Regions from separate parts of the Cohnella herbarum genome, predicted to be linked through region 3. Evidence: riboswitches for the same ligand, from Rfam matches in the RefSeq annotation. Region 3 holds a riboswitch; each other region holds the start of a gene.
What was found. A riboswitch is a leader RNA that binds a small molecule or an ion and turns the genes downstream of it on or off. The one in region 3 is predicted to bind cyclic di-AMP.
Positions count from the first base shown of each region.

Region 1: it holds a riboswitch for cyclic di-AMP, as region 3 does, so the genes downstream of both, HH215_RS31825 (C40 family peptidase) here and HH215_RS27485 (hypothetical protein) in region 3, are expected to answer to the same signal.
Region 2: it holds a riboswitch for cyclic di-AMP, as region 3 does, so the genes downstream of both, HH215_RS25335 (C40 family peptidase) here and HH215_RS27485 (hypothetical protein) in region 3, are expected to answer to the same signal.
Region 4: it holds a riboswitch for cyclic di-AMP, as region 3 does, so the genes downstream of both, HH215_RS07845 (hypothetical protein) here and HH215_RS27485 (hypothetical protein) in region 3, are expected to answer to the same signal.

Region 1 covers NZ_CP051680.1:7,569,724-7,577,870, forward strand. Annotated here, with positions in the region: tRNA gene HH215_RS31800 (tRNA-Glu) at 330-404, shown strand; tRNA gene HH215_RS31805 (tRNA-Lys) at 408-483, shown strand; tRNA gene HH215_RS31810 (tRNA-Leu) at 535-620, shown strand; gene HH215_RS31815 (hypothetical protein) at 784-1,311, shown strand; gene HH215_RS31820 (helix-turn-helix domain-containing protein) at 1,474-2,364, shown strand; cyclic di-AMP (ydaO/yuaA leader) riboswitch at 2,495-2,630, shown strand; gene HH215_RS31825 (C40 family peptidase) at 2,634-3,140, shown strand; gene HH215_RS31830 (discoidin domain-containing protein) at 3,401-5,815, shown strand; gene HH215_RS31835 (ABC transporter permease) at 5,962-6,933, shown strand; gene HH215_RS31840 (carbohydrate ABC transporter permease) at 6,948-7,826, shown strand; gene HH215_RS31845 (extracellular solute-binding protein) at 7,916-8,147, shown strand, end outside.
Region 2 covers NZ_CP051680.1:5,938,123-5,946,269, forward strand. Annotated here, with positions in the region: gene HH215_RS25325 (alcohol dehydrogenase catalytic domain-containing protein) at 1-1,583, opposite strand, end outside; gene HH215_RS25330 (helix-turn-helix domain-containing protein) at 1,825-2,676, shown strand; gene HH215_RS25335 (C40 family peptidase) at 2,793-3,287, opposite strand; cyclic di-AMP (ydaO/yuaA leader) riboswitch at 3,292-3,432, opposite strand; gene HH215_RS25340 (hypothetical protein) at 3,642-4,457, opposite strand; gene HH215_RS25345 (M1 family metallopeptidase) at 4,470-6,464, opposite strand; gene HH215_RS25350 (HelD family protein) at 6,677-8,147, opposite strand, start outside.
Region 3 covers NZ_CP051680.1:6,465,837-6,473,983, forward strand. Annotated here, with positions in the region: gene HH215_RS27465 (DNA-methyltransferase) at 1-347, opposite strand, end outside; gene HH215_RS27470 (stalk domain-containing protein) at 511-1,584, shown strand; gene HH215_RS27475 (Rpn family recombination-promoting nuclease/putative transposase) at 1,859-2,260, shown strand; gene HH215_RS27480 (peptidylprolyl isomerase) at 2,440-3,132, opposite strand; gene HH215_RS27485 (hypothetical protein) at 3,286-3,726, opposite strand; cyclic di-AMP (ydaO/yuaA leader) riboswitch at 3,741-3,895, opposite strand; cyclic di-AMP (ydaO/yuaA leader) riboswitch at 4,275-4,470, shown strand; cyclic di-AMP (ydaO/yuaA leader) riboswitch at 4,564-4,745, shown strand; gene HH215_RS27490 (hypothetical protein) at 4,864-5,274, shown strand; gene HH215_RS37110 (potassium-transporting ATPase subunit F) at 5,419-5,496, shown strand; gene kdpA (potassium-transporting ATPase subunit KdpA) at 5,577-7,256, shown strand; gene kdpB (potassium-transporting ATPase subunit KdpB) at 7,275-8,147, shown strand, end outside.
Region 4 covers NZ_CP051680.1:1,778,900-1,787,046, reverse strand. Annotated here, with positions in the region: gene HH215_RS07875 (GntR family transcriptional regulator) at 95-517, shown strand; gene HH215_RS07870 (ABC transporter ATP-binding protein) at 501-1,190, shown strand; gene HH215_RS07865 (hypothetical protein) at 1,187-2,008, shown strand; gene HH215_RS07860 (hypothetical protein) at 2,025-3,284, shown strand; gene HH215_RS07855 (helix-turn-helix transcriptional regulator) at 3,322-3,960, opposite strand; gene trhO (oxygen-dependent tRNA uridine(34) hydroxylase TrhO) at 3,990-4,892, opposite strand; cyclic di-AMP (ydaO/yuaA leader) riboswitch at 5,092-5,229, shown strand; gene HH215_RS07845 (hypothetical protein) at 5,382-6,035, shown strand; gene HH215_RS07840 (gluconate 2-dehydrogenase subunit 3 family protein) at 6,211-6,984, shown strand; gene HH215_RS07835 (GMC family oxidoreductase) at 6,997-8,147, shown strand, end outside.

The DNA of each region.
Region 1 (8,147 bases), 1.1 Mb from region 3:
GGCAGAAGAGTGTAAAATTCGATGACTGGGCTAACAATAAGGTGATGCCAGGGTGTTATGCGCTGTGTGACGCGAGGATAAGGCAGCCATAAGATGATGGCTTAACGTTATTTCTGCAAGCCTTCGACACTGTTCATTTTCAATATCGCATCGAATTATGGGTGACCGAATCCACACCGATTGTGCCCAATATCTGAAGAATAACTCGTCTCAAAACTTGTCCGAAAAAAATGCCGAAAAAATGCTTGCACTCGCCATCCGATTCGGATATAATCATATTTGTCGTCTGAAACGGGTAACGCGAAATTACGAAATCGCAGACCGGAAATGGCCCCTTGGTCAAGCGGTTAAGACACCTCCCTTTCACGGAGGTAACAGGGGTTCGAATCCCCTAGGGGTCACCATGCGAGCCATTAGCTCAGTTGGTAGAGCACCTGACTTTTAATCAGGGTGTCGAAGGTTCGAGTCCTTCATGGCTCACCATTTATTTGCTCCGTAAGGCGTAAGCCGAATCGGGCGACAATTCAATAGTATGCGGTCGTGGCGGAATGGCAGACGCACCAGCTTGAGGGGCTGGCGGGAGCAATCTCGTGGAGGTTCGAGTCCTCTCGACCGCACCATACTTAATAAGTTCGAATCCCTGGTTGCCCGGGGATTTTTTTATTGTTCTTTTTCGGTATCGGAAAATAACGAGGGGTTCTTGCTTGGGCGGATATTAGATATTGCTACCAACTTCCTCTCCATACGTATTGTAGAGAAAAACGACGAGAGGTGGACGGGTGAGTGATGGCGAAAAGTAAAATAAAGACGACTATTCTAGCATTGCTTCTTCTGCTTCTCCTTGCGGCATGCGGCAATGCGGCCCCGACGGTGGAAGAAGCGCGAAGCGAATTGGAAACGGCGCTCGGCGAAATGAGAGATTGGGCAGGCCGGCAAGTGGACTCTTTGGACGGAGTGAACGAACGCGTCGCGGCATCAACCAAAGATATCGTTTCCTTATTCGGAGAATTGGACTATAAGCTGTCGTTCCGCGAAAATGGCATCGGGTTCACCAATTCGAACGGAGTCGAGGGAGTCGTCGGGATTCAAGGCAACCGGCTTGTGCTCGATGTAACGTACCCGGGCGGCAATGCAGAAGCCGTACACGCGGTTAACCGAGTCTTGACCGTGTTCTCCGGTAATAGCTGGGCAGAGGATCGGCTAACGGCGATTACGAACGGGAACGAGCCTCAAACGGTTCAACTGGATAACGGTTGGATCGAGACGGATGGGGAACTCGTCTATGTACACTTGGAAAACGCCATATTCTAAATAAGCGCACGCAACGATCTTTTCTCGGGATTGCACCGGGGAAGGATCGTTTTTTGCTTCAATAGGTTAGGTTTTTAGGAGTAGATGGAAAAGGAAGAATCGTCCTCATTGTCGAAAAGAAAGGTAGAAGTAAGAGTCAACCTAGAGGGGCGGCGCGGGGTTATGACGAAGAAACTGCATTACCTCGATCCTTCCGAGACGCTGGAGGACTTGCAGGAGTTTTATTTTCCGCCGTACATTACTTTAGCCCACATGTTCCACGCGCCGGAGGAGTGGTCGCTGAAACCGAGGGTCTTAAAGCAATATCAGCTTCAATACGTGGTGGAAGGTTATGCGGAGTACGTCATTGGCGGAATCCGGTATCATACGTCCAAGGGGGATTTGCTGTTCCAAGGCCCGGGAGAGGCGCATTACGTGAATACCGTTCCGGGGAAGCCGTATGTGTGCGTTTCGATTGTTTTTCATTTCGGGAGCGCGGAATTTCCGTTGCAGGATCTACTCGCGTTCGGCAGATCGGAAGCGGAGACTCCCCACGACATGGGGAATTATTCGGATCACTCGCTGGAAAATCGCCTATCGGAGCTCGTTCATTATTATCGTCAGCCGGGAACGTTGGCTAAGGTGAGATGTCAGCAGCTGCTCATGGGAATATTGCTCGCTTTATCCGAGGCGCGCCGCTCCAACGAGGCTGCTTCGGCGGTCAAAGAGTCTTCAGGAAGCGCCAAGCTCGTGCTCATCCGCAACTACATCGACAGTCGCCTGAGAAGCGGTTTCCGACATGAAGAATTAGAGCGACTGACCGGTTGGAGCCGTAATTACGTTATTACTCAGTTTAAGCAAGCCTTCGGCATGTCGCCGCTTCAATATTTGGTATGGATACGGCTGGAGAAGGCGAAGGGTCTGGCTCTCCAATCGGGGATGTCGTTTAGCGAGATCGCATCGGAAGTGGGGTATTCGGATATTCACGCGTTCGGGAAAATGTTCAAGCGGAAGACGGGGATGAACTTGAGCCAATTCGTCGCGACTTTGTATCGGGACACGCCTGACAGATAAGCGATCCGGTCCTCTATTCGTCCTCGCATTTACGGTGTAATTGGATCCGTAACGTATGAGAGGATTCTAATCTTTGGGAAGCAGGATTTACCGCATTTTTTTTGAATTTATATTACATAATGTAATTTAATATCTATTTATGCCGAATTCTCGATTGGAGAAACGGGAGAACCAAGTTGGGTGAATTAATCCTGCTGTCAAGGGATTATAGGGAACCTTCAACCGAACCCTTAAGCTAACCTCGTAGGCACCGAAGGAGAGTAGCAACATTGAAGAAGTTTGTCTTATCGTTGTTTAGCTTCGTCTTGGTTATTGCTTTTAGCGGGGGAAGCGTTTTCGCATCGCAGAACGATTTGAACAAAGCAATAGATGAAGTCGTAGGAACTCCTTACAAATGGGGGGGAACGACGACTAGCGGATTCGATTGCTCGGGATTTATTTTGTACATTTTTAATCAATATGAGACGAAGCTGCCTAGAACGTCTAGTTCCCAATCCAAAATCGGAGAGAAAGTCGAGAAAGACGATCTTCGTCTTGGGGACCTCGTATTTTTCAACACGAGCGGCAAAGGGGTTTCTCATGCGGGAATATATGTAGGCGACGGACAATTCGCCCACTCGTCGAGCAGCAAAGGCGTGCGGATTAGTAAGTTGTCGGATAAATACTACGCTAAGAGATATGTAACGGCTAGAAGAGTCGTCTCCGGCGAGAACTACGCGGATATGATCAATGAGGGTCACGAGAGCGAAGATGATTCTCAAGTGTTGGAAGAGTAGGCTGCGCGAGCGAAGTGATAAAACAATAATCACCCAACCACCCAATCCCCAGCAGAAGGGGATTGGGTGGTTTTTTTGGTTTTTAAATTATTGGCGACAACTCGAGAAAAAGATAGTTCTATCGCGATGTATTTCGTAACATCACCTAATTGGATTGAGAAAGGGAAATATTTACGCTGATATAGCAAGCTACCTTAAAAGGGGAAGGAGAAGAACGAGGAAGGAAAGCAAGCGAAAACCAAATTCGAGGAGGAAGGATTATGAGAAAAAAGCCTTTCGTTCAATTGCTTGCCTTAGCATTGCTATTCGTTGCAATCTTCCCGGCCGGCGGAGCAACGGTATCGGCGGATGAACCGCTGAACGTCTTCGTATTACCCATTCAAGGACAGACGGAGGTTTCCATTGAGAACGTACAGACCAAGTACCCTGATGTCGCATGGAGCACTTTGGATCGGCTCTATATTCCAGCCGGTAAATACAGGTATATCACGATCCGGAATTTGCCGCAGCGAAGCGCCAGTGATCCGTTAGTCATCACAAATTACGGAGGGCAGGTCCTCATTAACGAACAGGAGAGGCCGATGAATCAACGCCATGGTTATTCGCTGTGGCTTAGCGGTGGATCGAATTGGGTTCTGACCGGAGAATACGATCCGGTTCAACAGACGGGGCATCCGAGTTACGTTGGACATAAGAACGGAGGATACGGGGACTCGGAGGGCAGATATGGGATCGAAGTGACTCACACGAGGGATAGCGCCCTCAAGGTCGACAGCGCAACCGGCTTCGAGCTCTCGTATGTAGAGGTCGGGCATGCCGGATTTGCCGGACTCTTGATTAAGTCCGATAATCAGCCGCTTGCTAATATGGATGACGTTAAAATCCATGATCTGTACATTCACGATAACGAATCGGAAGGCGCGTATATCGGCAATACGAGCAAGGACTCGAACGCGCAGCACAAGTTTACGAATCTCCAATTCTATAATAACCGGATCGTCCGTTCCGGCACGGAAGGGCTGCAGCTTAGTCATTTAGGCGACGGGGCGGAAATCCATCACAACGTTATCCTGTTCAGCGCCCTCGACTGGAAGGATCCTTTCCAAATCTGGCAGGACGGAGCGTTCCAACTAACGGCCAGGGATGGCGATATCGACATCCATCATAATATCGTGATCGGAAGCGGCGGCGACCTGTTCAACGTGCATTTCCTTGCTAGGACGGCATCGCCCGGAAGCGAAATTCCCGCCCAAGGAGAAGTCTACGTTCACGATAACTACTTCTCTCATAGCAGAAGCTTTTTCTCCTATCTTAATAATCCAACTCCCCAGCAGAATACGACTTCCGGTTTACGGCTCGAGAATAACTTCATTAGCGGAATCCAGTTCCAGGCTAATGAAGTGAAGCTGACGGAGACGGATACGAATAAGTTGATCAACGCTCTCGCGCCGTCAAATCCGATCTCCATCAACGACAACGTGTACGAGGGAACCCGGACATTCATCGGCCCGTTGAACGCAGCTAACGGAGATCTGAACAACTATCACGCTTCAGGCAACGCGAACGCCGACGTCACCGACGTAGAATTCAGGGATCCGACCTTCTCTTCCGACTTCGATTACTCCTTGTTGGAGAGATGGACCTATAAATCTACCGCTTATAATGCCTTATATAATTTAACGCCGCCGAACGAGATCGCGATCACCTATAATGCCGGCGATTACGTCGTTCATGAGGGGAAAATGTATCAAAGTATCCAGACCCATGTCGCAACGGAAGCCAATGCGCCCGGTAACGCCTCGTATTGGACGGCGGTGCCTTGGATGACGGACGACTTGCGGCTGGCTTCGAGTTCGCCCCACCAGGGATTGGGCCTTCTTCCCGACGGCGGTGCTTCCGGAGACGTGATACCGCCTTCGGCCATCTCCGATCTGGCGGTAGCCTCCATCCAGAGCACGTCGCTTCGGCTGTCTTGGACGGTGCCCGGAGACGACGGCAACACGGGCGACGCGAAATATTACGATATACGCTACAGCGAATCTCCGATTACCGGAGAAGGCGACTGGGCAGCCGCTACCCGTTTGGGTTCCGAACCGATACCTACTGCCGCGGGCACCACCCAGACGATGCTGGTCAAGCAGTTGTCCCAGACGACAACGTATTATTTCGCCATGAAAGCCGCGGACGAGAGCGAGAATAAGTCGTCGCTATCGAACGCGGTCTCGGCGACGACGAAGTCGCCTAGCTCGTGGCTGGATCTTACCTCATCCACAGTGACGAACGAATCCGGTTACGGCAACGCGAACCTGTTGGCAGACGAACAATCGCTTGTCGGAGATCCCCGGGGCGGAACCGGGGGAGCGCCGGTTACCTACTGGGATCCGGGCTACCAAGCCGGTCGTACTCCCGCGTTCGCGTATATCGATCTTGGCCAAGTCTACGATATCGATCGAATCTACCTCCGCGATTATCAGAACCAGGGTAATTTTACCGTTTATGCCGGTAGCCCGGGCGGCACGTGGACGCCTCTGTTCACCGACCCCTGCGCGACGTACCAGACCTGGAACGAGCATATCGTGGAGAACGTTCAGACTCGGTATTTACGCTTCCAGAAAACGACCAACTCCGCCAACGTGTCGGAGATCGCCGTGTATACGTTCGGACCGGTGAAATAGTGTAGCAGGAGAAGGCGCTTTTCCCGCGAAAGCGCCTCCTCCTTTTTAAGGACGATTTCCATGTATTTCGGTTCATCCCCTCATTGTAGCTATGAAAGCGCTGCATCTATAATGGAATTATTCGGTAAGAAAAAGGAGAGACGGGAATGGGTTCATCTGCTACCGGCATTCGGCCATCCTCCGTAAGAAAAGCGCTGAATCCTGCTTCCGAGCGGCGACGAAGAGCTTCCTATTGGAAAAGGAATGCCCCCTTTTACTTGTTGCTCGTACCCGGCGTGTTGTATTTTCTCGTATTCCGGTACGTTCCGCTTCTCGGTAGCGTCATCGCTTTCCAGGACTACAACATATATGAAGGGTTCTGGCGCAGCGAGTGGGTGGGATTCAAATGGTTCGAGCAGTTTTTCGCGTTCGCCCACTTCCGCAGGCTGCTGTGGAACACGCTGGCCATCAGCTTCCTCCAACTGCTGTTCGCTTTCCCCGCGCCGATCATGCTGGCAATTCTACTCAACGAACTTCGCAACATGGCCATGCGGCGCTTCATTCAGACGGTCGTGTACATTCCGCACTTTCTTTCCTGGGTCATCGTCGGCGGTTTCGGCTACATGCTTCTCTCTCCTCAGGTCGGATTGATCAATCACCTGATTCGGGCTATCGGCTTCGATCCTGTCTTCTTTCTTCAAGAACCCGGCTGGTTCCGTCCCATCATCGTAACGTCGGCTATATGGAAGGAGATGGGGTGGAACGCCATCATCTTCCTGGCGGCTATCGCGGGAATAAGCCCCACGCTGTACGAGGCCTCCCGAATCGACGGAGCGGGGCGATGGAGGCAATTGCTCCATGTTACGGTTCCGGGCATCATGCCTGCGATCATGATCCTGTTTTTGCTGAAAATCGGTCAAATCCTGGACGTCGGTTTCGAGCAAATCTACGTCTTTCTCAACCCGGTCACCTACTCGGTCGGGGATATCATCGACACGTATGCTTACCGCGAAGGCGTTCTTAAGGGACAGTACGGCATGACGACCGCTATCGGACTGTTTAAGTCGATCGTCGGCTTCGCGCTTTTGATTATCGCCAACCGCGTTAGCCGCTTGACGACCGGCGAACGACTGATATAGGAGGGATTTTGCAGATGAGCTACCGTCCATCGTTCGCCGAACGAACTTTCGATACCGTCAACCTTTTCCTGCTGCTCGCCGCTTGCGCGACGGTTCTGCTTCCGTTTCTTTTTATCTTGGCAAGCTCGCTTAGCGAACCGGGAGCGATTATCCGGGGAGAAGTAACCTTCTGGCCGCGAGGCTTCACGCTTGAATATTACCGCACCGCGCTGAACAACGAGATGTTCTGGCGCGCGTTCGGGGTGACGTTGTTCATCGTTGGAGCGGGTACGGCGTTGAATATGGGGATGACGGTCATCACCGCCTATCCTCTTTCCAAGCAGGGGCTGAGAGGCAAGCACGTTCTGCTCATGATGATCGTGTTCACGATCATTTTTCATGCCCCCATGATCCCGTTGTATTTGGTCGTCAAATCCTTCGGCTTACTCAATACGGTATGGTCGATGATCGTTCCTCTGGCGCTGAACGCTTTTTACTTGCTGATTTGCCTGACCTTTTTCCGCGGCTTGCCGGAAGAATTGTTCGAAGCGGCTCGCGTGGACGGGATGAGCGAGTATGCCATCCTATGGAAAATCGCGCTCCCGCTATCCAAGCCGATCGTCATGACGCTATCGCTCTTCTACGCGGTCGATCATTGGAACAATTACTTCGTCGCTTTGCTATATATCAACGACTACGAGTTAAGGCCTTTGCAATTGTACTTGTTTAATCTGATCGCTCAATTCAACATGAACGAGACGCTCTCTAACGCGATCGAAGCTAATACGATGTTATCCCCGCAAGGGTTGCAGATGGCCACCATTCTCGTGGCGACCGTGCCGATCCTGCTCGTATATCCCTTCATCCAGAAGCATTTCGTGAAAGGGGCCCTGATCGGCTCGCTCAAAGAATGAGGGCGGCTTCGCGCCATCCTCAATCGGCTTTAACGACGGTTACAACCGTTCTATTCAACTATTCTAGACTATTCAAGGAGGTTCGGGGAATGAAGAGAGATGTTAAGCTGTTCGTAGCGCTGTTTGCGCTGACGACGCTCGTTCTATCCGGTTGCGGCAACGAGAAGGCGAACTCGGGAAACGAATCAAGTCCGGCGGTAAGTTCGCAAGCGCAAGAAAGCGGAAGCCCGGAAGGCAACGGGGAAGTTTCCGCGGAACCGGAGACCGGATCCAAGCCGGCAGAGATTCGATTGTTCGTCTCGGATCAAGGGCTGCCGCCTC
Region 2 (8,147 bases), 530 kb from region 3:
TCTACGACGACGGCGATGTCCGAACGATCGCCGATCCAATCCGCCAAAGCGTTCCGCTTCAGGTTATAGGAGCGAATCGCCGGCGGTAGCAAATCCAATCTCCCGTCGTGCCTGCCCAATACCGTAACGTCCGCTCCCCTATGTGCAAGAGTCTGCGCGGCCCATTGGCCGACCAGGCCGTCTCCGATGACGACCGCAACGTCTCCCGGCGTTACCGCAGGACGAATGCCGCAGTTGTAGCCGACCTGAGTCAGAACCATCCCGCTGTACGCGATCGGATCGGCTCCTTCGGGAAGCTTCCAGACCTGGCTCTCGTGCGTAACGGAAGGATTGATATGTCCGCCCGTATCGAACATCATGCCGCTTACTTTGCTGACCGAAGCGAATACCCGGTCTCCCGGCGCGAAGTCGGTCACCCTGTCGCCGACGCTTCTAACGATACCGACCTTTTGATATCCGGCCACTTGAGGAAACGGTAACGCATCTCCTGGCCGAGTCACCTGTTCACCGGAGATTCTTTCCCCATATAAGAACGAGGATTCCGTACCGTTGCTGATCCACGAATACTCGAGATCGATCACTACGTCCTCGGGACCCGGCTCCGGAACCTCGACTTGCATATAACGTACTTGTCTCACTCCTGTAAATACGACGGCTTTCGCTTTCATGTCAAACCTCCTCCGCAGCTGCAACGAAATCGGTCGGGGGTAGGCATACACTTTGATTGCCTCTTGCGTATTCAACAGCTGAACCGTCTCATGGTAGCGATATAGAGGGACATGGTGAGTCTGAAGGCATTCCGTATTCAAGCCTTTGTTGACCACGAGGTCGAGAAGGAGCTCCCGATCGCTTTCCTCGAAGCTCCGGTACTTGTAGGACTCGAGCTTAATCCCCTTTGACCAGAGATGGTCCCCGTAACGAACCTCGCCCTTCAGCACGCCAAAGATGACCAAGTGCGAATCGATTCGTTCCAGCAGATTTTGCACGGAAGCGGCCGCCCCGACGCAATCGTAACCAAGGTCGAAGCGCTCGTCTCCCAGATCGTCGGAATGCTTTGCGAGCCCGATACCCAAGCCATTCACGTAGGCAATTCGTTCGCGATTGATGTCCACTGCAACGACTCGCGAAGCGCCCATCAGGCTAGCTGCCTGCATAGCGAGCATTCCTGCCGGTCCGAGTCCGGATACGAGCATCGATTTGCCGGAGAGGTCTCCGAATTGCAACAGGCCGATCAACACGCATTTGAACAATTCAAAGGATACGGCTTGCTTCCATTCCACGGAGTCGGGAAGTTTAATGAGCTCATGCGTTCGATAATTCAAATATTCGGCATATGCGCCGTTGCCGAGCAGGTGTTCCAAAGACGCTACGCGATCGCCGACTTTCAGCGAGGTGACCTTCCCTCCAACCGCGACGACCGTACCTGCCATCTCATGACCCGGCCATCCCGGAAGAAGCGGATAGTCGGGCTGTTTGGATGCGTCGAACATATCTTTGCCGCCCATCATGTTCATGTCCCAACGCGGGCAAGTAGTTACGATTTCGATACGTACGGTGACTTGGTCTTCTTGCGGATCCGTCAACGGAGTTTCTATAATCTCGAATGTATTCTTGCCGATGATCTGCAGGGCTTTTATGAAAATTCGCCTTCTTTCATTTTCGAGTAGTGTGTTTCATTGGTTTAAGTGTACAATAGGGAAGGAGGTAAGTATTTGCACAGTATCGTCCTTATTAATATTTAATTTTTCTTGTTTTATAACGTTATTTTAAAATAAATCATGATATCGTTTGAACGTAATTGACATTATTATCGGGAGGTCGAAGATGGAAATCAGATACTGCGGAGCAGGGACGATATCGCAGTCGGCCGAAGCGCCGGGAGGAGGCATGCATCCATCGTGTTATGAAATTCTTTATATTACCGGAGGAAAGGTCAAGTTCAAGTGGCGAGGAAACGTCTGCGAGGCGGAAGCGCCGGCCGTGTTCATTCTACCCAACTCTACCCCGCATGAGCTGGAGAGCTTGGCAGCCGAAGCCAAATTCCGATTTCTGGAACTCGAGGATCCGGAAGAGTTCCCGTTCTCCAACGAGCAAGTGGATGATTGGAATTTCATGCAAGCCCGCAAGGATATCTATTCTAAAATCGTGCTCGCGTCTTCGGTCATTCAGTCGCTAGACTTCGTCTATCATCTCCAATCGACGGGTCTTGCCGAACAAGACTCGAATCTCGGAGAAGTATGCTTGCTTGAAATTCGGAAGACGTATAAGCTGATCGCCCATATTCTGGGGGCGTCAGGGGGCGGAAACGTCGCGGTCGATCGCAAGATCAAGCACAAATCCCGCGCCGCGGTCGACTTGCTGATCGATTATTTGGATTGGCGGTACAAAGAGAACGTTACGTTGGAGACGCTTGCGGAAATCGTCGCCCTGGATCCCTCTTATCTCGTGAGGCTGTTCAAGAAACATATGAACATGACGCCGTTCGAATATCTCAGGGATCTTCGCCTTAGAGCCGCGGCCAGTTATTTGTCCGGAAGCGATATGCCGATCAGCTCCATCGTTCAGGAGACGGGATTTAACAGCGTTCATCATTTTACGAGGCTGTTCAAGAGTCATTACGGTCAAAGTCCCGCCGAATGGCGCAAGCAGTTGAAATCGCAGGAGCTTATGGCGTGAGGGAGGGGATGCCGATGAGAAGAACATGGATGATTTGGATATAGGTATAAAACAAAGAGGCTGTCTCAACGGTCAATGAAGACCTGCCGAGTCAGCCTCTTACTATAATGCGAATGTTACTGCGCTGCAGCTACCTCTGCGACTTGCTCGGTAGCCACTTTCTCGTACGTTCCATCGCTCATGACGCGACGGGCGCCGAGATAACGCTTGGCGTAGTAAGATTCATCCAAGGATGTAATCGTAACGCCTTTGGATGCCGCATGGGCAAATTTGTTGTTGCCAACGTAAATCCCGACATGAGAGACGCCGCTGCCGCTCGTATTGAAGAATACGAGATCGCCTGCGCGAAGTTCATCGTCGGCAATTTTGGTTGCCTTTTCCCAGCTGAACATATCCCGCGAAGAACGGGGCAAATCGATGCCGAGTTCGTTGAAGACGTACCCCGTAAAGCCGGAGCAGTCGAATCCGCTCGTTGTCGTTCCGCCGTACTTGTAGTCAGTTCCGATGAGCGGTGCAACCGATTTGTCTAGCTTGGAGTCTGCGAATGCGCTGCCTACCTGGAAAGCTAGGAGTACTGCTAAGGAAAACATGAACATAGACACTTTGCGCAAAACCGGTGACTCCTTCCAATGCCTACGAGGTTAGCTGGAGGGTTCGGTAGAAGGTTCCCCTATGGCTCGTATGAAGCAAAGCCAATTCACCCGTGTTGATGGTTCCCCCGTTCCCCGTTGTGCGGGAACTCGGCAATTTTTGATTACTTAGACTTATATATTCGGGTTTCGTGACGAATTTCCTGCATCTGCTAAATGAGAATTCCTTAATCTGGAGTGAAAAACTCGGGATTGATCTCCTCCTTTAGTCTCAATTTATCCCGCCGATAATAACGCCAAACCCCGGCCGCGGCCTCGAAAGGCGCAACCGGGGAATGTCCCGTGTCATCTATTGTCGAAGGGGACAAGAGGGGCTTACGACTTCGTATTGCACCATACTTGATACTGCGAAGCGGAAGTCCACAGCTTAAGCAAGGCGCGAACGAAGTGGAAAGCTTGGTGCAGCGCTACGGCGAGAAAGCCTGACCAGAGGAAGGATACGGCCCATGCCGTCGCGGACACTGCCAATCCGATGCCGAGCAAGATGAAGGTAATTCCCAGAAGAGGGAACGCCCGGCGAAGCGCCAAACTCAGGCCCTTAAAGATTCCTTCCCGCGAAACCGCCCCGAACTGCATGAATTGAAACAGCAGATGAACAATAAATCCGAACGCCAGCCACGCGGCGGCATAGGGTAGCATTTCCTGAAGCCAAGCGGATAAGGAGGGCTCCGAGAGAAACCGATCTTCGGCTAACGGCAGCAGCCATGCGGCGGGTAGCAGAATGAGCCCGTTCTCTATCCAGTAGAGCAGCGTTACCGGCTTCCAAGTCCTTCGCATTCCGGACAATACGCGGGTTCCTTCTCCTTCCAGGGCGTGGTGGAAGGAGTAATAAACGCCGGCGTTGAGCAGGGGCGTGAGAACCATCCGCATGAGCAGCAGCCCGCCTAACATCCAGAGAACCTCGTTCACGAGATCGGTCTTGAGCAGGCGGAATTGAGCTTCGATGAGGAACAGATGGGTCGCGTCGGAGTTTGGATGATCCGCGGGGTAACGGGCTAACACCGGCGTTACGACCGAATCGACGAACCGGTAAAGGAAAAATCCCCACAACAAGCGATAGAGAAATAGGAGAACCAATACATACTTATGCCGAACGGTCATGTCCCATCCCATTTTTAATAATCGACGCATCCCTTAGTCACCTCACCACACCATTGTTCCGAACAGTCCTTCGATGATTTGAGTTATGCCGGTCGCTATTCGCGAGCGTTCCTGTTGGGGGACTTCGGCCTTGAGATAGTTGTTATATCTGCGGTTATCGAGAACGACGTTCATGCTAGGATCGATGGCCGCGTAAGTTAACGGCGTAGCGGAAAAGAGCTGTAACTGGACGTGGGTCTGCACGCCGTCCCATTTTTTGCGAATGGATTGCCCGTCTTGGAACTTGAGCCAGATCGAGACCGGCTGCGGGCTGCCGCCGTATCGCTTCAGAAGCACGAGGCTTTCGTAACCTTCGCTAGTCTTGCGCGTGTTGATGTTATCGATCGCGTAATCGGTCATCTCTCCATGCTGGACGTAGGCTTGGAAGAAGTCGGTCCACTTCGTCTTCGTTACGGATTCCACGACCTTCTGGAAGTCCGAGGAAGAAGGGTGCTTGAATTTGTAATTCTGAAAATAAGTCCGCAAAATCTTGCTCATCGTTTTGTCGCCGACTTGACGCTCCAAGGAAGAAAGTACGAGCTTGCCGCGCAAGTAGACGTTCTCGGCGTACCTATCCGAGGAACTATAGCGCCAAGAGGACTGATGAAGCGGCTCCGGATGGGTCATATAGCTGGCTTCGATCGGCAGATTGGGAACGACGCCATAGATGCTGGCCATCAATTTATCTTCGGTATACGAAGTAAAGCCTTCGTCGAGCCAAGCTTCTTCGAATTCATTGGAGGCAACCAGCCCGTACCAGTACTGATGGGCGATCTCGTGGACTAGCGTGCGCTCCAGATCGTATCCGGGATTGTCGTCCCGCGCGGCCGCGGCGGTAACGAGCGTCGGATACTCCATGCCTCCGGCTCCATTGCCGTCCTTCGGAGGAACGACGATGGATAACGTGGAGTATGGATATTCTCCATACCATTGTCCAAGCTTGGCTAGGGCGGATTTCGCCGCATGCATGTAACGATCCTTCAAGTCCTTGTGGAGCGGGTCAAGGAATAGCTTGATCCGCACGCCGGGAACCCCGGGGGAAGAGAAGGAGTCTTCCACGTACTCGAATACGGGAGAGGCGGACCAAGCGAAGTCATGGACGTCGTCGGCGTAAAATTGGAAGCTTTTGCGTCCGCCGGATAGGACGGGCGCCTTCGTTTGGAAACCCGTCGCCGCAATCTTATAGGTTTCGGGAACATCGATGCGGACGCTGTAGATACCGAAGTCCGAGTAGAATTCCGAATTGCCGTGGTATTGATGCAAATTCCAGCCTTCGGTCGTTCGCCCCCGCATGCCGACCGTCTCGTACACGGCGACTTTCGGGAACCATTGTCCCGCCATGACGAAATCGCCGGCTTTGCCCATTCTCGCGAATACATCCGGAAGCTTAACGGTGAAGTTCATTCGCAACGTGATGCTGGATCCGGGATTAAGCGGCTCCGGCAGTCGGAAGGAAACCAACGTCCGGTCGCTCTTGTTGCCATCGTCCGGCTGAACGTAATGGAGGCGGGGGAGAAGCGTTTCTCCTTGCTCCGTCGTCAAAGCAGTAAGCGCCATGCTTCCATAGCTTCCTTCTTTCATTTTGTCGCCGCGCAGTTGCCCCTTGGATTCTTTGATGAAGGTGCTGCCGGGTGAAAATGCGTTCGGATAGAGATGTAAATAGAAGTCCGACACGGGTTTGCGGCCGGGATTTTTCCAGGTCACGATTTGTTCGCCGGACAGACTTCCGTTCTGGTCATCGAGAGAAACGGAGATGTGATACTCCGTTATTCGATCGCTGAGGACAACGGCTTTCGGTTGTTGGGGAGCGTCGGGTCCCGGATCGGCCTTAGGCTGCGCCGAAGAAGGCGTAGCCGTTACCGGGAGCTCGGACGACGAGGAAGCGGGCAAAGCATATTGGTCTACCCAAGCGTCGGCAAACCCGAATCGAACAGACATAATAAGTACAGCAGCGGCAGCGACGAAAAGTAACATTCGCAGCGAACGGCGCTTAGGCATACGGATAACCCTCCCGTTGACAAGCATCTACGAGATATATATGTGGGTTGTCCGCGGATTATATCTTCGTATCGCAAGGAAAGTGGGATAAGCCGTAAGAATATTGCTGAAGCGTCAGACGCCGTTTCGCGTCGGGTACGGGAAAGAGGCGGCGCGGGATTTATCCGCTCCGCCTCTTTCGTTATCCGTTCGCGATCGAAATCATGCGATCGTTACGCAAGCAATGGGGTCGCTTCGCCATTGAAGATAAGCGTTAACCGGTGAAGCGCGCGGGTACAGCCGACGTACAGCAGCTTGGCATCTTGCGGCGTCAGCGCGTATTGGCTGTCATTGGCGTTGGCGATGAGCACGGCATCGAACTCGAGGCCTTTGGCCAAATAGACGGGGACGATCGTCACGCCGCCGCGATATTGGGTTTGCCCTTCGCTGATCAGATTCGCTTCGATTCCGGCTTTCGTCATCGCTTCATGCAAGCTCGAGCATTCCTCGTCCGTTCGTCCGATGATCGCGATCGTCTGCATGCCGCGATCTCGATTATCCCGAATGAAAGTATCGATAAAAGGAATTTTATCGCCCGCGGCGTTCAGCCGTACGACGTCGACGGGATCCCCGCTTCGGAATACGGGTACGGCAGGCGGCAGCCCGGTGTCCGTATGAGGGAGAATCCGATTGGCGAACTCGATAATTTCCAGCGTGGAACGGTAGCTCTGCTTTAATACATGATAGGAAGGATACTCTTCCGCGAATACCGCGGATATCTCTTCCCAACGTTGGACGCCGCGGTAAGCATGAATGCCTTGCGCTAAATCTCCGAGAATCGTGAAGGAGGGTTCGTTCATGAACGTGTTCAAGAGCGCGATCTGGAACGGCGAAACGTCCTGCGCCTCATCCACGACGACGTGGTCGAAAACAAGTTTCTCCGCGCCGTTGAGCACGTAATGAATCCACGCGAGGGCGGTCAAATCTTCGGGTTGGACGAAGCCTTTTTTCAGATAGCTTCGCGTTCCCTCGAGTACCTTCTTCGGAATCTCGTCAGATGTTCCTGAAGCGAACACGTCCTGATAGAAGGTTAGAGCGTCGGCTTTCGGAAGCTTGTTCGAATAAGCGCGAAGCCGCTGTTTGCCCGTCTTGGTTTTCTCCTTGCGGATTTTCGGATCGCCGATCGTGTTTAGCTGCATCTCCAGCCATCGGTTGATTCTTGCGTTTAACCTGTCCAGGCGGGGGGCCAACGGGTAGTGGCGATACTCGACTTCGAACCACTCGCGAATCATCTCCGCGGATAGAACCCGGCCTTCCCAAGCTTCGAATGGCTGAGCCTGAATAAAATGCTCTTCGAGACGTTGAAGCTTATCGTCCAGCATCTTCTTAAAGGCTAGAGAGCCTTTGAATCGTCCGGGCGTTTCATCGTCGATCCGAGGCCTGACGCCATCCAGGGAGAACCAGATATTCCCTTCCGATGAGTCCTTCGAAAGCCGTACATTAGCGTTTAATCTCTCCAAAGCCCACTCCACGAAGGTCGTTTGCTTGACGTGACCGACTCCGAGCTCCGGCAGAACGCCGGAGATGTAATCCAGGAACATCGTATTCGGCGCGAAAATAATCATCCGTTCCGCGCGAATCTGCTGCTGGTATTGATAGAGCAGGAAGGCAAGACGATGCAAGGCGACCGTCGTCTTACCGGAT
Region 3 (8,147 bases):
TCGCCGCAAATATAGACCGTAGCATGGGGTTTCAAGATCCGGACGATACGCGAGAACCACTCGTCAAGCCATTCCGTATATTGTCGTTGATTCATTTGGTTAAAGGTTTTCCCGTTAAAGGATTTGGTTAAGTTGTAAGGAGGATCGACGAACAGGAGGTCGACGAACGCATCCGGCAAATAGTCGAGCGCTTCGAATAGGTTTTGGTGGATCGTGCGGTTAATGATTTCTTCCGGTGCCGCCTTCGCGGTCAACCGGGTCAGTCGAGCGCCGTACTTTATTTTCTCGGAATCGTTCAGCGTGATCGTCCGGTTTCTTCCGGCTCTTTGCTTATCATTGTCAGACACCTTCATGCACCGCCTAATCTATTCGCTGGGAGCTAGATTTATTATAAAGGAATCGTTCCTTTCTTTCATTGATTATCTCTAGAACTATTATCGCATCTCTATCGTCTATAGTGTGCAAGGGGTTAGGATTCAACCTAAATCGCATCGAGAAAGGAAGATGAATATGAAGAAGATATCGGAGCAACAGGGAAAACGAGGATTCATCGCGCTTACGGTCGCGGCAATGCTGGCGGCGGCTCCACTAGCCGGACCGGTTACGCAACATGCGAGCGCGGCTTCGAATAGCAATTATAAAATCATCGATCAAGCGATCGCTGTCGAAGGAGTTAAGACAAGCTTGTCCGCGTTAAACACGGACAATACGACCTATATTGCCATACGCAGCTTAAACAAACACGTCGGGTTGACGACGGACTGGAACAAGGCGAAGCAAACGGTAACGGTGACCGGCCGCGATAGGGAACTCGTGCTTAACCTGAAAGATGGGAGCGCGATGCTGAACGAGCAACAAAATTACGGTTTGCCGGCGATCGTGCAGAACAACACGACCTATGTTCCTTTTCGTTTCTTGTTAGAGCGGATGGGATACGGGGTGTCTTTCGATACGGCAACGAAGTTGATCGGGGTAGAAGCGATCAAGGAGAACGACCTCAAGATCTCGACGGCAGCCCTTAAGGAAGTCGGCGACAAGAAATCGCTGATCATCCATTACCCGCAAATCTCGGGCTACGCGAACGCGGACGTTCAGAAGAAAATCAATGACTTGTTGAAATCCGAAGCGGAAACGAATGCCGCCGCTGCCCGGGATTCGCTGAATGAAGCGCTGGGAGACGGGGATGATTCCCTTCCGGATGTTTCCTTTGACGGAACCTACACGATCACGTATAACGAGCAAGGGAAACTCAGCTTGTATGTAGACTATTATATCTACACGGGAGGCGCTCATGGTTCGACCGCCCGCGTGCCCTATACGTTCGATCTGACGACGGGCGAGTTGTTGAAGCTGAAGGACGTTACGGAGGGCAATGCCAAGTACGTGTCGATCATCAACGATAAAATCAAGAGTCAGATCAAAGCGCGCGGGCTTGGATTGATTAGCCCTTTCGAGACGATCGAACCGGACAGAGACTTTTTCCTGAAACATAACGGCGTCGTTATCTATTTCGGGCAGTACGAGTATACGCCGTATGCGGCGGGGATGCCGGAGTTCGAGATTACGTACGGGGAGCTCAAATAATTCGATAACGTTGTTGATGGCCGACCTTTAAGTTGGTTTCCACTGTTGTAGATAGACAATCTGTGCTATTTTAAAGTAGAAATCTATACGGACGTGAAGCACACGCCGCTAGTTTTCCCTTAATCGGGGAAGACGTAGCGGCTTTTTCATGTTTTGTTACAGCTATCTGAAATGTTATACTGAGGGGGATAATGATGATTGTTGACCATGCTATGGATAAGAGAACGCTCTTCTACCTTAGCAAGCTATTCGTTGGCTCGATTAATTTCGCTTGATGCAGCATGATCTGAATAATCCGTTACACCGATGGTTATTGTTTCTGGACGAGAAGATCACAGAACAACAATTAGAGGAGTTGGTTACTATGGATTCCACGATTAAAACAGCTGAGGAACGCCTGCAACGGCTAAGTTGCGATGAGGAAACGCTTCGTTTGTATGAAGCTCGAGAAGAAGCGTTCATCGAATACAATAGCGCGATGTCAGCCGCGAGAAGAGCGGGAATCAGAGAAGGAATTGAAATCGGCGAGCAAAAGGGTATTCAGCAAGGTAAGCGAGATGGAAGGATTGAAGGGAAACAAGAGATCGCAAGAAACATGTTCGCGATCGGATTGGACATCGAGACAATAATGAAGCTCACCGGTCTTACGATTGAAGAATTAAACAAACTCAAATAATCATTTGCAAGTAGCAACCGGTTAACCCGGAAGTGTTGCTAACCCGCGCCGAAGCGGCGGAGTTGCTAATTGGGGTTCACGGGTATTTGCATAAATAAAACAAGGATCACTCTTAGGGTAAGGTTTACCGAGGAGTGATCCTTGTTAGGTAGAAAGAGCTTCAAGCTCTATTCTTGCATTTACTTAATGATTTCCGGTTCCGGAACGGCGGCGCCGCGGGTATCCACGGTCACTTTCTTCATGACCGGAGGCGTGTTCGGGCGATCGTTGGAGTTTCTAGGCAGCGCTACGATCTCGTTCACGACATCCATACCCTCGGTAACTTTGCCGAAAGCGGCATAGGCTCCGTCTAGATGCGGAGAGTCCGCGACCATCAAGAAGAACTGCGATCCGGCGCTGTCCGGATTTTGCGCGCGCGCCATGGAGAGAACGCCGGCCGTATGTTTCAGCTTGTTCTCGAAGCCGTTTTGCGTGAATTCTCCGGCGATCGAGTAGTCGGGTCCGCCCATTCCCGTACCGTCAGGGTCGCCGCCCTGAATCATGAAGCCGGGGATGATCCGATGGAAGATCGTGCCGTCGTAGAAGCCTTTGTTCACGAGGGAGACAAAGTTGTTTACCGTATTCGGCGCTACTTTAGGGTAAAGCTCGACTTTGATGATTTTGCCGCTGTCCATTTCAATGGTGACGATCGGGTTGTCGCCGGATGTGTCTACTTCGCTCATTGGGGAAGCCTCCTGTGTGGATGCCGCGCCGTTACCTGTGGCCGATGCATCGGTTTGATTTTTTTCCTTGCCGCCGCATCCCGTTACGATAGCCAATAACGCAATGATCGTAAGCAGCGAGACGGTAAATCGAATTTTTGCGGATTTCAATTTCAAATCCCCCTTGTCCTCTATATCCTCTCGTATCATAACATTTGCTCGAAAAGGATTCCACCGCGGCTTAGTTAACAAACGTTTATGTCATGTCAAAGCCGCGATCCGGGGGATCGCGGCGAGGCGAATCATAGCGTGCCCAAACTATAATTACACGATTTCATAATGAGCCCGACAATGCTCCATTAATGAAGCGGGATCCATGGAGTAGCGATACGCGGAAGGCCCTCGGCGTTGATGAGATCCGCTATTGTCGTTCTGAAACTGGGAATTCAGATCGTTCAGCGCCGATCGGACCAGCTCCGATTTCGTATCCCCCCATCTATCATGGAGATGATCTACCGTTTCATAGGCTTCCGTTAAAGTAGGCTTATGGAAATATTGCAGGAAAGCGGCCCATTGGGCTAAGTCGAAATACTTTTTGTTCTCGGACAGCACGCATTCGCTCCATCCGACCCGGCCACAGCAGGAGATTCTGAGCAAACCGTACCGGCAGTTCGCGTCGTTTTTGGCGCATGCGCCATCGGGTAAATCGCGGGGATCTTCGAACAGATACAATTGAAAGCTCGTAATTCTGATTTCTTCCGCCATCCTAAGCACTCCTTGAATTCTCTCAAATTACGCTTGCGAGGTTAGCTGTCGGATTCGGGCGCGAGAGTCGCCCTACCTTCGGATATCATTATCCTTCCGGATTCACCCCAGCGGCCGCGGCCGCGATGGTTCCCCCGCTTCCCGTTAAGGAATTCAGCGTTAGACAAATCCGAATATAACTCCAGTCGGGATGCTTTGTAAATATAGAGGCAATTCCAAATCTGTCCACCTAATGGCGATTTCGTGCAAATTACGGATATTTAATCCGATAAAACCACTTCTTTCGTGCATTTGGGAGGCTTAAGCTCGCTCTAGCTTTCATTCACGGTTTTCGGGTTGAAAAGCGATCGGGACGGTGATCGGGATATATGCTGACTTTTGTTAAAAACCGAGAAATAGAGAGATAAAAAGAGTATTCTGGAGATCGCGTCAATTGTAAGCGGTACGATTTACCACGTTGACGTAATTTGCTCTACAGGCGGAATTGGGATTGCTTTACAAAGGTTGGGGGCAGGAGTAATATTCGATTCATGATTTTGATATTGTTCCATTCGTAATCGCTGAGTTTTCCGAAATGGGAAAACGGGGGAACCAATCGATGGCGTTCATTCGGTGTGAGAGCCGAACGTCGCCGTCCGGGGTGAATCCCGAAGCGACCGCACCTAGGATGCGGCCGCTTCGGGTAGGGCGACTCTCACCGCCCGAATCCGACAGCTAACCTCGTAAGCGTTGATGCGTGCAACCGATCGTCGTTTCATGGACGCGCGCAGTGGAGAGAGGATGATGAACTTGTGACCGAATAGGCCGCAGGGGATTATTCCTTGCGGTTTTTGTTATGTTTATTGATCGCTGAGTTTCCGGTAGTAGACCGGGAAGCGGGGGAACCAAACGGATTCCGGAACGAGGAATTCATGGGGTGAATCCGGAAGGCAAGGAGCTCCAGCTCCGGGCCGGAAGGTAGGGCGACTCTCACGCCCGAATCCGACAGCTAACCTCGTAAGCGTACCGAGAGAGGCAACGATGATCGTGATTGGAGACGGCTTCTATAGCCGCGCCCAAGAAGCCACGAGAAGAGTTCCTCTTCACTGGGCTTCTTTTTTGTTGCCTTTTTTCGACTGAGAACAGGAGATGAACGGAATGGTTAACCGGGACGTCGTGCTCGTATCGGCCCCTAATGTTGCTGGCGAACGATTCATGAAGTTATTGAAGCAGAAAAATATCCCGTATGCGGCGATCGTTAATAACACGGCCGAATACGAACGTATAAGAGGCCTCGGGGCTGAACACATTATTGTGGTAAATACGACCAAAGAAGATTCTTGGTTAATCCCCGAGGTCGGAGTCGGTAAAGTATATCTTTTCGAGAAAAGTTTGAATTTATGCTGCAGGTACGTCCAGATTTGCCGGAGTTGGACATCCAAACCGATTTACGTCATTACGGGCAGCCAGAATCCCCGAAACGTATACAAAAGCTTAGGCGTCGATTACGTCATTCACAGCGGCGCGCAAGACTACGGATTTCTTATTACGGACGATTTGAAATCGTAAGACGTTTAGTTCTATTAACCTTTGAGGAGGCTGCTTCATGCTAGATCTTTATATGGTTTTGCTGCTGGCGGCAACGTTCGCGATATTTTACGGCTTTATGGCTTGGTGCGACCGGGTCGTCAACGATGCGGGAGGCGAGCGAAAATGATCATCGTATCGATCTTCACCGTATTCATCTTTCTATATTTAATTTACGCCTTAGTGAATCCAGAGAAGTTCTAATCCGTTCGTTGCATGTGCAACCGATAGCCGGTCTTGAACGAGACGCTCGGTTGTCATAAAGATAGAGGAGGAAAGGCTATATGGGCATTCTGCAAATCGTTATCGTGATCGCGGTTCTTGTCTTGCTCGTGAAACCGGTCGGATCGTACGTCTATCACGTATTCTCCAATGAACCGAACCGGCAAGACCGCATTTTCGGACCGTTCGAAAGATTTATTTACCTGCTGATCGGACTTAAGAACCGGAGCGGGATGACATGGAAAAAGTACGCTTTAAGCTTTCTATTGACCAACATCGTGCTCGTGGCCGTCGGATACTTAATCTTGCGGCTGCAGAAGTACTTGCCGTTTAATCCGAGCGGCATAGATAACATGGAACAGACGCTTTCTTTTAACACCATCGTCAGTTTTATTACGAATACGAACTTACAGCATTACAGCGGCGAATCCGGCTTGTCCTATTTCTCGCAGATGGCCGTTATCACGATGATGATGTTCACCTCGGCCGCTACCGGTTTTTCGGTTGCCATGGCGTTTATTAGAGGGATTACGACCAAGGGAGAAACGCTAGGGAACTTTTTCGAAGATTTCGTCAAAGCGCATACCCGTATTTTCCTTCCGGCGGCCGTCGTGGTCACATTGCTGCTTGTCTCCCTGCAAGTACCGCTAACGCTAGATCCGACGTTAACCGTGACTACGCTTGAAGGCGCAGTGCAGAACATTGCCATCGGTCCGGTAGCGGCATTGGAATCCATTAAGCATCTGGGCACGAATGGCGGCGGATTCTTCGGAGTGAACTCGGCGCATCCGTTCGAGAATCCGAATCCTCTGACGAACATCGTCGAGATCTTGTCCATGTGGGTTCTGCCAGCATCTCTTCCTTATGTATATGGACGGTTCGCAAAGAACGGCAAGCAAGGCTGGGTCGTATTCAGCGCGATGATGACGTTGTTCCTCTTATTCCTCTCGCTGATCTATTTCTCGGAGCTTCGCGGAAATCCGGCCATCAGCGCTATGGGGATCGATTCTTCGCAAGGCAGCATGGAAGGCAAGGAAGTCCGATTCGGCATTCCGCAGTCCTCGCTCTTCTCCGCGGTCACGACGGCGGCGACGACGGGAACGGTCAACAACATGCACGATACGCTCACTCCGCTCGGAGGTCTCGGAACGCTAGGAGAAATGATGCTGAACGTCGTGTTCGGGGGCAAAGGCGTCGGACTGATCAATATGCTAATGTACGCAATGCTGGGCGTATTCTTATGCGGATTAATGGTGGGAAGGACACCGGAGTTTCTGGGGCGGAAAATCGAGCCTCGGGAGATGAAGCTGATCGCGATCGCCATTCTGGCGCATCCTTTCATTATTCTCGTGCCGACCGCGATATCCTTCCTGACGGACCTGGGTCAAGGGTCCATTACGAATCCGGGATCGCACGGCATCACTCAAGTGTTATACGAATATACGTCTTCCGCGGCCAATAACGGTTCGGGTTTCGAGGGATTGGCGGACAATACGCCGTTCTGGAACATTATGACGGGGCTCGTTATGCTGCTGGGGCGTTACGTTTCGATGATTGCGATGCTAGCCGTCGCGGGATCCTTGGTACGCAAGCAATGGGTGCCTGAGACGGTCGGTACTTTCCGGACGGATAACAAGTTGTTTTACGGCATTCTGATCGGAACGGTATTGATTATCGGCGCGTTGACGTTCCTGCCCGCTATCGTGCTGGGACCTGTCGCAGAGCATTTGAAGTTAGGCTAAGGATGAGGTGAATCGTTCATGAATGCTAATCGCAAATCGATGCTGACCTCCGCGATCGTAAGCCGTGCGGTAAAGGAAAGCTTCACTAAATTAAATCCCGTAAGCATGATGCGAAATCCCGTCATGTTCGTCGTCGAAGTCGGAACGGTCGTCGTTCTGTTGATGACGTTGTTTCCCGGATATTTTAATACGCAAGACGATATTGGGTTTAACCTGACCGTGTTCTTCATTCTTCTGTTCACCGTGTTGTTCGCGAACTTCGCGGAAGCATTGGCCGAAGGCAGGGGAAAGGCACAAGCGGATTCATTGAAAAATACGAAAAAAGAGATCAACGCGAACAAATTGGTCGGGGGCGTCATTAAGGTCGTCTCTTCTGCGGATTTGCGCAAAGGCGACGTGGTCATTGTGTCTCAAGGAGAGATGATTCCCGGAGACGGCGAAGTGGTCGAAGGGTTGGCGTCCGTCGACGAATCGGCCATTACCGGCGAATCCGCGCCCGTCATTAAGGAAGCCGGAGGGGATTTTAGCTCCGTCACCGGCGGAACCCGGGTCGTCAGCGATAAGATTAAGGTGCGGATCACGAGCGATCCGGGCGAATCTTTCATCGATCGAATGATCTCACTGGTGGAAGGGGCCAAACGTCAGAAAACGCCGAACGAGCTTGCTCTTAATACCTTGCTTACTAGCTTAACGATTATTTTCCTCATCGTTGTCGTAACGTTAGGGCCTATCGCGGGCTACTTGGATATTGATCTGCAGGTGCCCGTGCTTATCGCTTTGCTAGTTTGTCTTATTCCGACGACGATCGGCGGATTGCTCTCCGCGATCGGAATCGCCGGAATGGATCGGGTGACGCAGTTTAACGTGCTGGCCATGTCCGGTAAAGCGGTC
Region 4 (8,147 bases), 3.7 Mb from region 3:
AATCTCTTGACACAGACAGCGTATTAACCTCATAATACACTTACAGGTGTATGAACTAGTTAGTACACACACTTAGTGAAAGCGAGGTGACTGAATGAAAACGGGTGAAGGCTGGGAGGAAGTCGCGTTTAATAGCCGGGATCCGGTCTATTTGCAGGTCGTGAGGCATTTCAAGGAGCAGATCGTAACCGGCAAGTTAGAAGCGGGGCAGGTCATTCCTTCGCGGAGGGAACTGGGGACGTTGCTGAAAATAAATCCGAATACGGCGCAAAGAGCTTATAAGGAGATGGAGGAGCGACACTTGATCGTTACGGAAGGAAATTCGCCTAGCCGAATCACTAGGGATGAGGATGTATTGAGAACGATTCGTTCGGAATTGTTAGGCGAGGCGGTAGAAGCCTTCGTCGCTTCCGTGCGGAAGATCGACGCACCGTTGGATGAGCTTCTGGACTTGGTAAAAGTTAAATATTCGGAAAATAAGGCCGAGGAGGAGATGCGGAATGATCGAAGTCAATAACCTGCGCAAGCGATTCCGTCTCCGCAATGTGCTTAATGGCGTTTCATTTACCGCGGAGAAAGGGCAGATCACTTGTTTAACGGGGATTAACGGCGCCGGTAAATCGACGGTATTAAAGGCGATTATGGGTCTGCTTCCGTTCAACGGCGGTCAGATTCAAATAGATGGCAAAGCGCTCAGCAAACATACATACGAGAAGATAGCGTATATTCCGGACCATCTGACGATGCCGCTCGGAATGAGTCTAAGCGAAGGCATGCGGTTTATGGCCGACTTCTACGACTCATGGAACGAGGAGAGAGCGGAAGAGTTGATGCGATTTTTCAAGCTGGCAAGCTCGGACAAGATCGGCAATCTATCGAAAGGGACCGCGGCCAAATATAATCTGGTGATCGGATTAGCCCAGAATACGGATTACGTGTTGATGGACGAACCGTTCTCGGGCATCGACATCTTTAGCCGGGAGCTGATCGCGGAAGTGTTCTCCAGTCACCTGATCGAAGATCGGGGAGTGCTGCTGACGACCCACGAAATAGGAGAAATGGAACATTTGATAGATAGAGCGGTCATTATGGACAAAGGAATCATCGTTCGCGAATTCGATTGCGAAGAAGTGCGCAGCGAGGAAGGCAAGTCGATCGTGGACGTGATGAGGGAGGTGTATCACTCGTGAACCGCTATTTGAAACTCGTACATATGGAAGTGCATCGATTTCGTTACGTTCTTGCGAGCTTAATGGGCATCACGATCCTTATCCAATTCGCGGCATTGATATGGCACGTCAACGATGAATTGGCGATGAACAAGAAGGCGCTCATAAATACCGGATTCATATCGGATAAAATGTCTTTCGCCGAGGCGATCGCCAACACGCAATTCTGGTTTGCCATCCCGATCTTCTTGAGTATCGCCGTATTATGCCTGTACGTATTCTTGATTTGGTATCGCGATTGGGCAGGACGCAATACGTTCGTTTATCGGTTGTTAATGCTTCCTACGGCAAGAAGAAATATCTACTTGGCAAAGCTTACAGCCATGATGATTTTCATATTTGGGCTTGTTGCTTTTCAACTGTTGCTACTCCCTATTGAGCACTTGATCTTCAAGCTAATTGTTCCGGCGGATCAAATCGAGCCCTCTTACTTTATGGATACCGTTTCTACGAATCAAGTATTCATCTGGTTGATGCCACGCCATTTCGACCAATTTGTTTTGTCGTACGGATTAGGAATCATGGCGTTGATCGTCGTCTTCACTGCGATAATGCTAGAAAGAAGCTATCGATTAATCGGGATATTGTTCGCGGTTCTCTATATACTGGCATGCGTGTTTACGGTGTTATTTCCGTTATTCGCAATGGGCTTCGAACAGTCGGACTCCTACCTTTATCCCGAAGAAATATGGACGATCGAACTTGTCATTTGCATAGCGCTCGTAACGGTATCCGTCTGGCTCGGATTCCGGTTGTTAAACAAGAAAATATCGGTGTAAGAAGGGAGGTTACGCTATGAAACGGTATTGGTTATCGGCATTGTTAGGCCTTTTCGCGGTCGTCGCGATAAGTACGTATTACATCTATGGCGCAACGGAGAAACTTCCCGTATATAAGCTGCAAACGATAGAGGGCGACGAGAACGTAATAGCGGACGTAAATCTGTACGGATGGTACGGGGGAGTACTGCATTCCGAATCCATGGACCTCTCATTGGAAGGGACTAATTACAACGTGGATATGTCCCTCTACGAGAAACACGTAAAGAATGCTCGGTCGTGGACGAGCTCCCAGAAAGGTTACAAGGAGTTAAAGAAAGAACACCGAAATTTCATGAGAGGAAAGAGCGCGATGGATCAATTCTATAAAGACAAAGAGTGGTTGATCTACGTCAAGGCTACGCTGGACTATAATTACGATCATATCGATGATAAGGAAGAAGCGATTCTAAAGATTGATCTTCTGAACGAGAAAACGGGAAAGGTGAACCGTTATCAGACTACGATCAAAGATTCGAGCATCTATACCTGGATGACGATCGAGGATGTGCAGCGGATTGACGATCAAATTCATATCCTCACTACGCAGAGGGCGATGAATATTGGTGAAGAAGATCGGAACTCAACCGCTGAACTCCACGTGTACGTCGTAGACATGAATTCTGGTGATCTTATCAAAAATGAAACCTTGAAACATGGCATTACGGCAACGGACAAGGAGGATATTATCCTATCTTCTGTTTCGAATGAGATTCGTTCCGAACCCGGAGAGGTTGTCGTGCTGAGAATCCGCAAGGAAAAAGCAGAAGATCATCTTGAGGGAAACGTTTACAGCATGGAGTCCCAATCCGATCATCTCTTCGCCTATTCCTATCGAACAGGTAAGCTTACGATGCTGACTGAGTATTTTCTGAAAGGAAATACAGCGCTCCTACCCGATTATACTCTGAACGGTAATATTCTATCGTCATTAGTTTACGATACGAACGCGATCACGATAGCGCGATATGATATTGTAGCCAATAAAAAATTACCGGGACTTCACGAGCTCACAGCGCAACAGCTTGGCGTAAACGAGATCGCATCGGTTACGATCGGGAATGGTCACGTGTATGCGTTGCTGCGCAAGGGCGAACACACGGAACTTGCGGTATTGGAAGCAACGAGCGGAAAAGTCCTGTATCGCGGCCAGCCAACCTATAAGGGGCCGAGCTCTAAGGCGGATGAGCAAATGAAAAACCTTCATCTGATGGGTATCGGGTTTAAATATCAATAAAAAAAAGCTTCCTCGATGCGGATCGAGGAAGCTTTTTCTAACGATCTTGTTGCGGACGAATGCGGTAGACGCATTTGTTGTCGCCCTTGGCCAAACAATCGGAACGGCTAACTTTGGCTTCGAGCAAGGATTCGAACAGGTTAAGTTCGCACGTACACGCATGGTTATACTTATTTGCCACTCTGGATATCGGACAATTATATTCGGTTAGAATATAATCGCTATCGCCGGTTTTCTCCCACGTTGCCATATAGCCGTTTTCATTCTGGATTTCGGAAAGCGCGGCAACTCTATTCTCCAAATCCTTGTTAACCATCTTACTCTCGTAACGTTGCATCAGAGTCGCCTTGCGCAGATCGAACAGATGGTTGACCATCGTTTCTCCTGCCTCGACCTCAAGCTCGGTAAGAAGGTCGAGCGCTACGGAATGATAGTTTTTCGGAAAATAATCATCGGCTTGATCCGTTAATCGATATACCGCGGCAGGACGCCCCATCGGGATTCGAACCGTCGTCGATTCTATTAAGTTATCCCGTTCTAGAATCGAGATGTGCCTCCTGACGGCCATCCCCGTAATTCCTAGCTGGTCCGTCAAGTCCTTGGTCGTCAATTGTCCGGCGGTCTTCAGCATTTGCATGATTCTGTTCCGGGTAGACAAGTCCAAATCGTCTTTCATCTCGTAACCTCCAGATCTACCGCGAATGATTACAGGACGGACCCCGAAGTAGCCAGATCATGGGTTTCGCATTCCTCGGAACAATACCCCCGACTATTGCTTTCGCATTCATCGCAAACCAAATGCTGAAGATGGCAAGTATCGTCCTTGCAGTTAATATAACGATCGGTTTTCTCGCCGCAATGATGGCATTGGCCGACAAGCGTATGCTCGTCGGTTTGGTTAATCCGCACGGAGACGCGTTCATCGAACACGTAACAATTGCCGTCGAAGCCTCGACCTTGAACTTCCGGATCTTGACCGTACGTGACGATTCCGCCATCCAGTTGGAACACGTCGTCGAAACCTTCGTTCTTAAGCACGGCGGTTAACATTTCGCAACGAATGCCGCCGGTACAGTAAGTGAGTATCCGTTTATTTTTATGCTCGGCGAGGTTATTGCGGATCCATTCCGGAAATTCGCGGAACGTCTCGAGATCCGGTTTGATCGCGTTGCGAAAATGGCCGAGATCGTATTCGTAGTTGCTTCTTCCGTCCAAGATGAGCACGTCGTCCCGATCGAGATGGTCATGCCATTGTTGCGGGGTCAATCTTCCGCCGCCGTCGGTATGCGGATTGAGCTTCTTGTCGTAACGGAGCGTAACAAGCTCCTTCTTGTGCCGGACGAACAGCTTCTTGAAGGCATGGCCGGCCGATTCGTCGATCTTAAAGAGAAGATCGGAGAAGAGCGGATGTGCATGCATCGCTTCCATGTAGCGATCCGTCTGTTCGATCGTACCGGAGAGCGTGCCGTTAATGCCTTCTTCGGCAATGAGAATACGGCCTCTGATCCCAAGATCTTTGCAAAACTGAAGGTGCTCCGCCGTAAAGGCTTCAGGATCGGAAATAGGCACGTATTTGTAGTAGAGCAGGATGCGATAATCTGTCGTCATAATCGAACACCTTTCATCTTTTCATCATTTGTATCGGAATAAAGAATAGCGGAAGAGAGAGGACTGATCTCTTCCGCCAAGCGTTAAGACGTTTCGTCGCGGTAAATCATACTGTGATTATGTTATTTTAGCTTCTCGACGTTACTTAGTCAACATGGATGTTTATTAAGTGGTTGACAATCCGCCAAAGTAAGCTTAGGATTATAGTACGCTTAGTTTTCGACCTATAGGTCGAAAAGCGGGGGAACCAGTTATTAGGGGCGAATCATTCTTCGGAATGAAGGGTACCATCTTACCCGAGTCCGTCAGCTAACCTCGTCAGCAGGAGATGGGTCTGTTTTATTATTTTTTCACTTCGGACCCTCCGTTTTAGGGTCCTTTCTGTTTATTTAAGGCCCTAATTATCGGAGACTCCTCTCGATAAGCTATGGGTCTTTTTGTCGTCGTGATCGCGATTCAAGAGAATCATCTACTTAGGAGGTGCGATGTATGATTCACGAGGATGCAGTGAAAGCCACTTATGCGACTCTCATGGAACAGTCTCGGCTGATCGTCGAGCGTAAGACTCCCGGTCCGGAACGTAGTCCGATGGAAGAACTTCACGCGGTGTTGCACATGACCGTCGAGAATACGGGAAGTCGCAACCGCGACGAAGCGACGGATCTTTCCTTGACGCAGCAGGGCATTATCCGATTCGTTTCCGTCGTCTCGCAGATCGTTACGGGTTGGGGCGGCAAGCTGATCGAAGCCAACCACCATTCCTATACCGCGATTTTCCCGATATCCGATCCGGATGCCGGCAGTCACAGCTGTATTTGCGGGTTTCAGATCCTAAATGCCGTCGCGAATGTCATCAATCCTTCATTGAAGAAGGAAGGTATTGACATGAACTTTGAATGCGGCATCGGGATTAGCATGGGGGAGGTATACGGTTTTCAAACCGGCCTGAAACTACCCGCGAATAGTTTGTATTACGGGGAAGCGATGGTCAGCGCTATTGAATATGCCAGTATGACGACCGGCGTAGTCATCGTTGATAAGGTTGTCAAAGAACGATTCGAGCGGGAAGCTTCCCCCTTCAAAGTTCAATTCAAGCCTTATCGTTATCATGAATGGGTAGGATATCAGTTTATCGTCGGATAATCTCTCGTCGTAACTGCTCTAAGCTCTAATTGCTACGATATATAGACTAAAAATAAGACTTCTCCTATCCGCAATAGGAGGAGTCTTATTTTATTTTCTTTTTGGATGAAAATCCATATTCAGGGAACAATCTCGGTATATCCTTTCCATTACAGGAAGCGAGGACGATCCCCAATTGGCTAAAGATCAATCGCAGAAGCCCCAGGACGAATCGAGAAGAAGGTTTCTTAAATATTCGGGTACGGCAATCGGAGGCGTTGTCGTAGGCGGAGTCATTGGCGGAATTATCGGTTCTAGCCTAAAGAAGACGGACAAGGAAGAGAAACCCGCGAATCCGGAAACTCCGGCCCCTTCGTCTGACCGAGACTATAACCAAGCTTTAATGTTCTTTACGCAGGATCAGTTTCTGATCACGGAAGCGGCGTCCGAACGGATTTATCCGATGGACGAACTCGGTCCGGGCGCGAAGGAGCTTGGAGTCGCTTTCTTCATTGATCATCAGATGGCCAGCGCATACGGAATCAACAGCAGGGATTACATGTCGCCGCCTTTCTATCCTTCCGAAGTTTCGCAAGGTTACCAACTCAGCTTCAAGCGCAAAGAGTTGCTGGCGCTCGGGCTCGATGCGCTGAATGAATACAGCACCGACACGTATAACAAGCCTTTTACGAAGATCGCTCCGGAAGAGCAGGACGCCGTGTTAACGGCTTTCGAGAAAAACGAAGTCAAACTCAAAGGCGTGCCTGCGGCCGCGTTCTTTAATTTACTGCACAATCTTACGATCGAAGGCGTGTATTCGGACCCTCTGTACGGCGGAAACAAAAATATGGCCGGCTGGAAAATGCGGAACTACCCCGGCAATCAGATGAGCTATTACGACGTGATCGAAAAAGAAGAGTTCATCAAGATGGAACCGCTCAGCTTGCACGATCATCTTGAGTTAGGTTAAGGAGGAGGTGGCATGGCGAATAAACTTCCGAAAGTGAATGTCGTCATCGTTGGGATGGGCTGGGTAGGCGGCATCATTGCCGCCGAGTTGACGAAGGCAGGTCACAACGTAGTCGGGTTAGAACGCGGCAAAAGCCGAGGAACCCAAGACTATTACCACGTCCATGATGAACTGAGATATGCGACGAGGTACGAGTTGATGCAAGACTTGTCCAAGGAAACCATTACTTTCCGCAATACGGAGAAAATACGGGCGCTTCCGATGCGCACGTACGGATCGTTCTTAATGGGGGATGGTCTCGGCGGGGCCGGCGTCCATTGGAACGGACAATATTACCGTTTTCTACCGTATGATTTCGAAATCTATACCAAGACGGTGGAGCGCTACGGAAAGAGTAAAATTCCCGAAGGAATGACTCTACGGGATTGGGGAATCACGTACGGCGAGCTTGAGCCGTATTTCGTTAAATACGAGCAGATGGCGGGCATCTCCGGGGACAAGGAACTTCCGGAACATGTCTCGCAGATGTCAAAGCCGTTCCCGACGGGTCCGATGAAACAGACGCCGGGCATGAAGCTATTCACGGAATCCGCCAAGAAGCTCGGTTACCACCCTTACAACATTCCTTCCGCGAACCTATCCGAAGCATACACAAATCCGGACGGCATCGAGCGGGCGGCATGCCAATATTGCGGGTACTGCGAGCGCTTCGGCTGCGAATACGGATCGAAGGCCGATCCTGTCGTGACCGTGCTGCCGGTCGCTCTACAGACGGGCAAGTTCGAGCTGCGCACCTTCTCTAACGTCACGGAAATTATTCACGACGGCAAGAAAGCGACCGGGATCAAGTACGTTAACGTACCGACCGGAGAAGAGTACATGCAACCGGCCGACGTTGTTATTTTAGCAGGATACGTGTTCACGAACGTACGCTTGCTGCTGGTGTCCAAGCTGGGACAACCTTATGACCCGAAGTCGGATACCGGATCCGTCGGACGAAATTACGCCTATCAAGTTAACGGAGCGAGCACCGCCGCCTTCTATGAGGATCGGGAGTTTAATATGGCGATGGGGGCAGGCGCGCTTGGAAGCTGCATAGATGACTTTAACGGCGACAACTTCGATCATAGTTCTTTGAACTTCCTGCACGGCGCGAATATTCG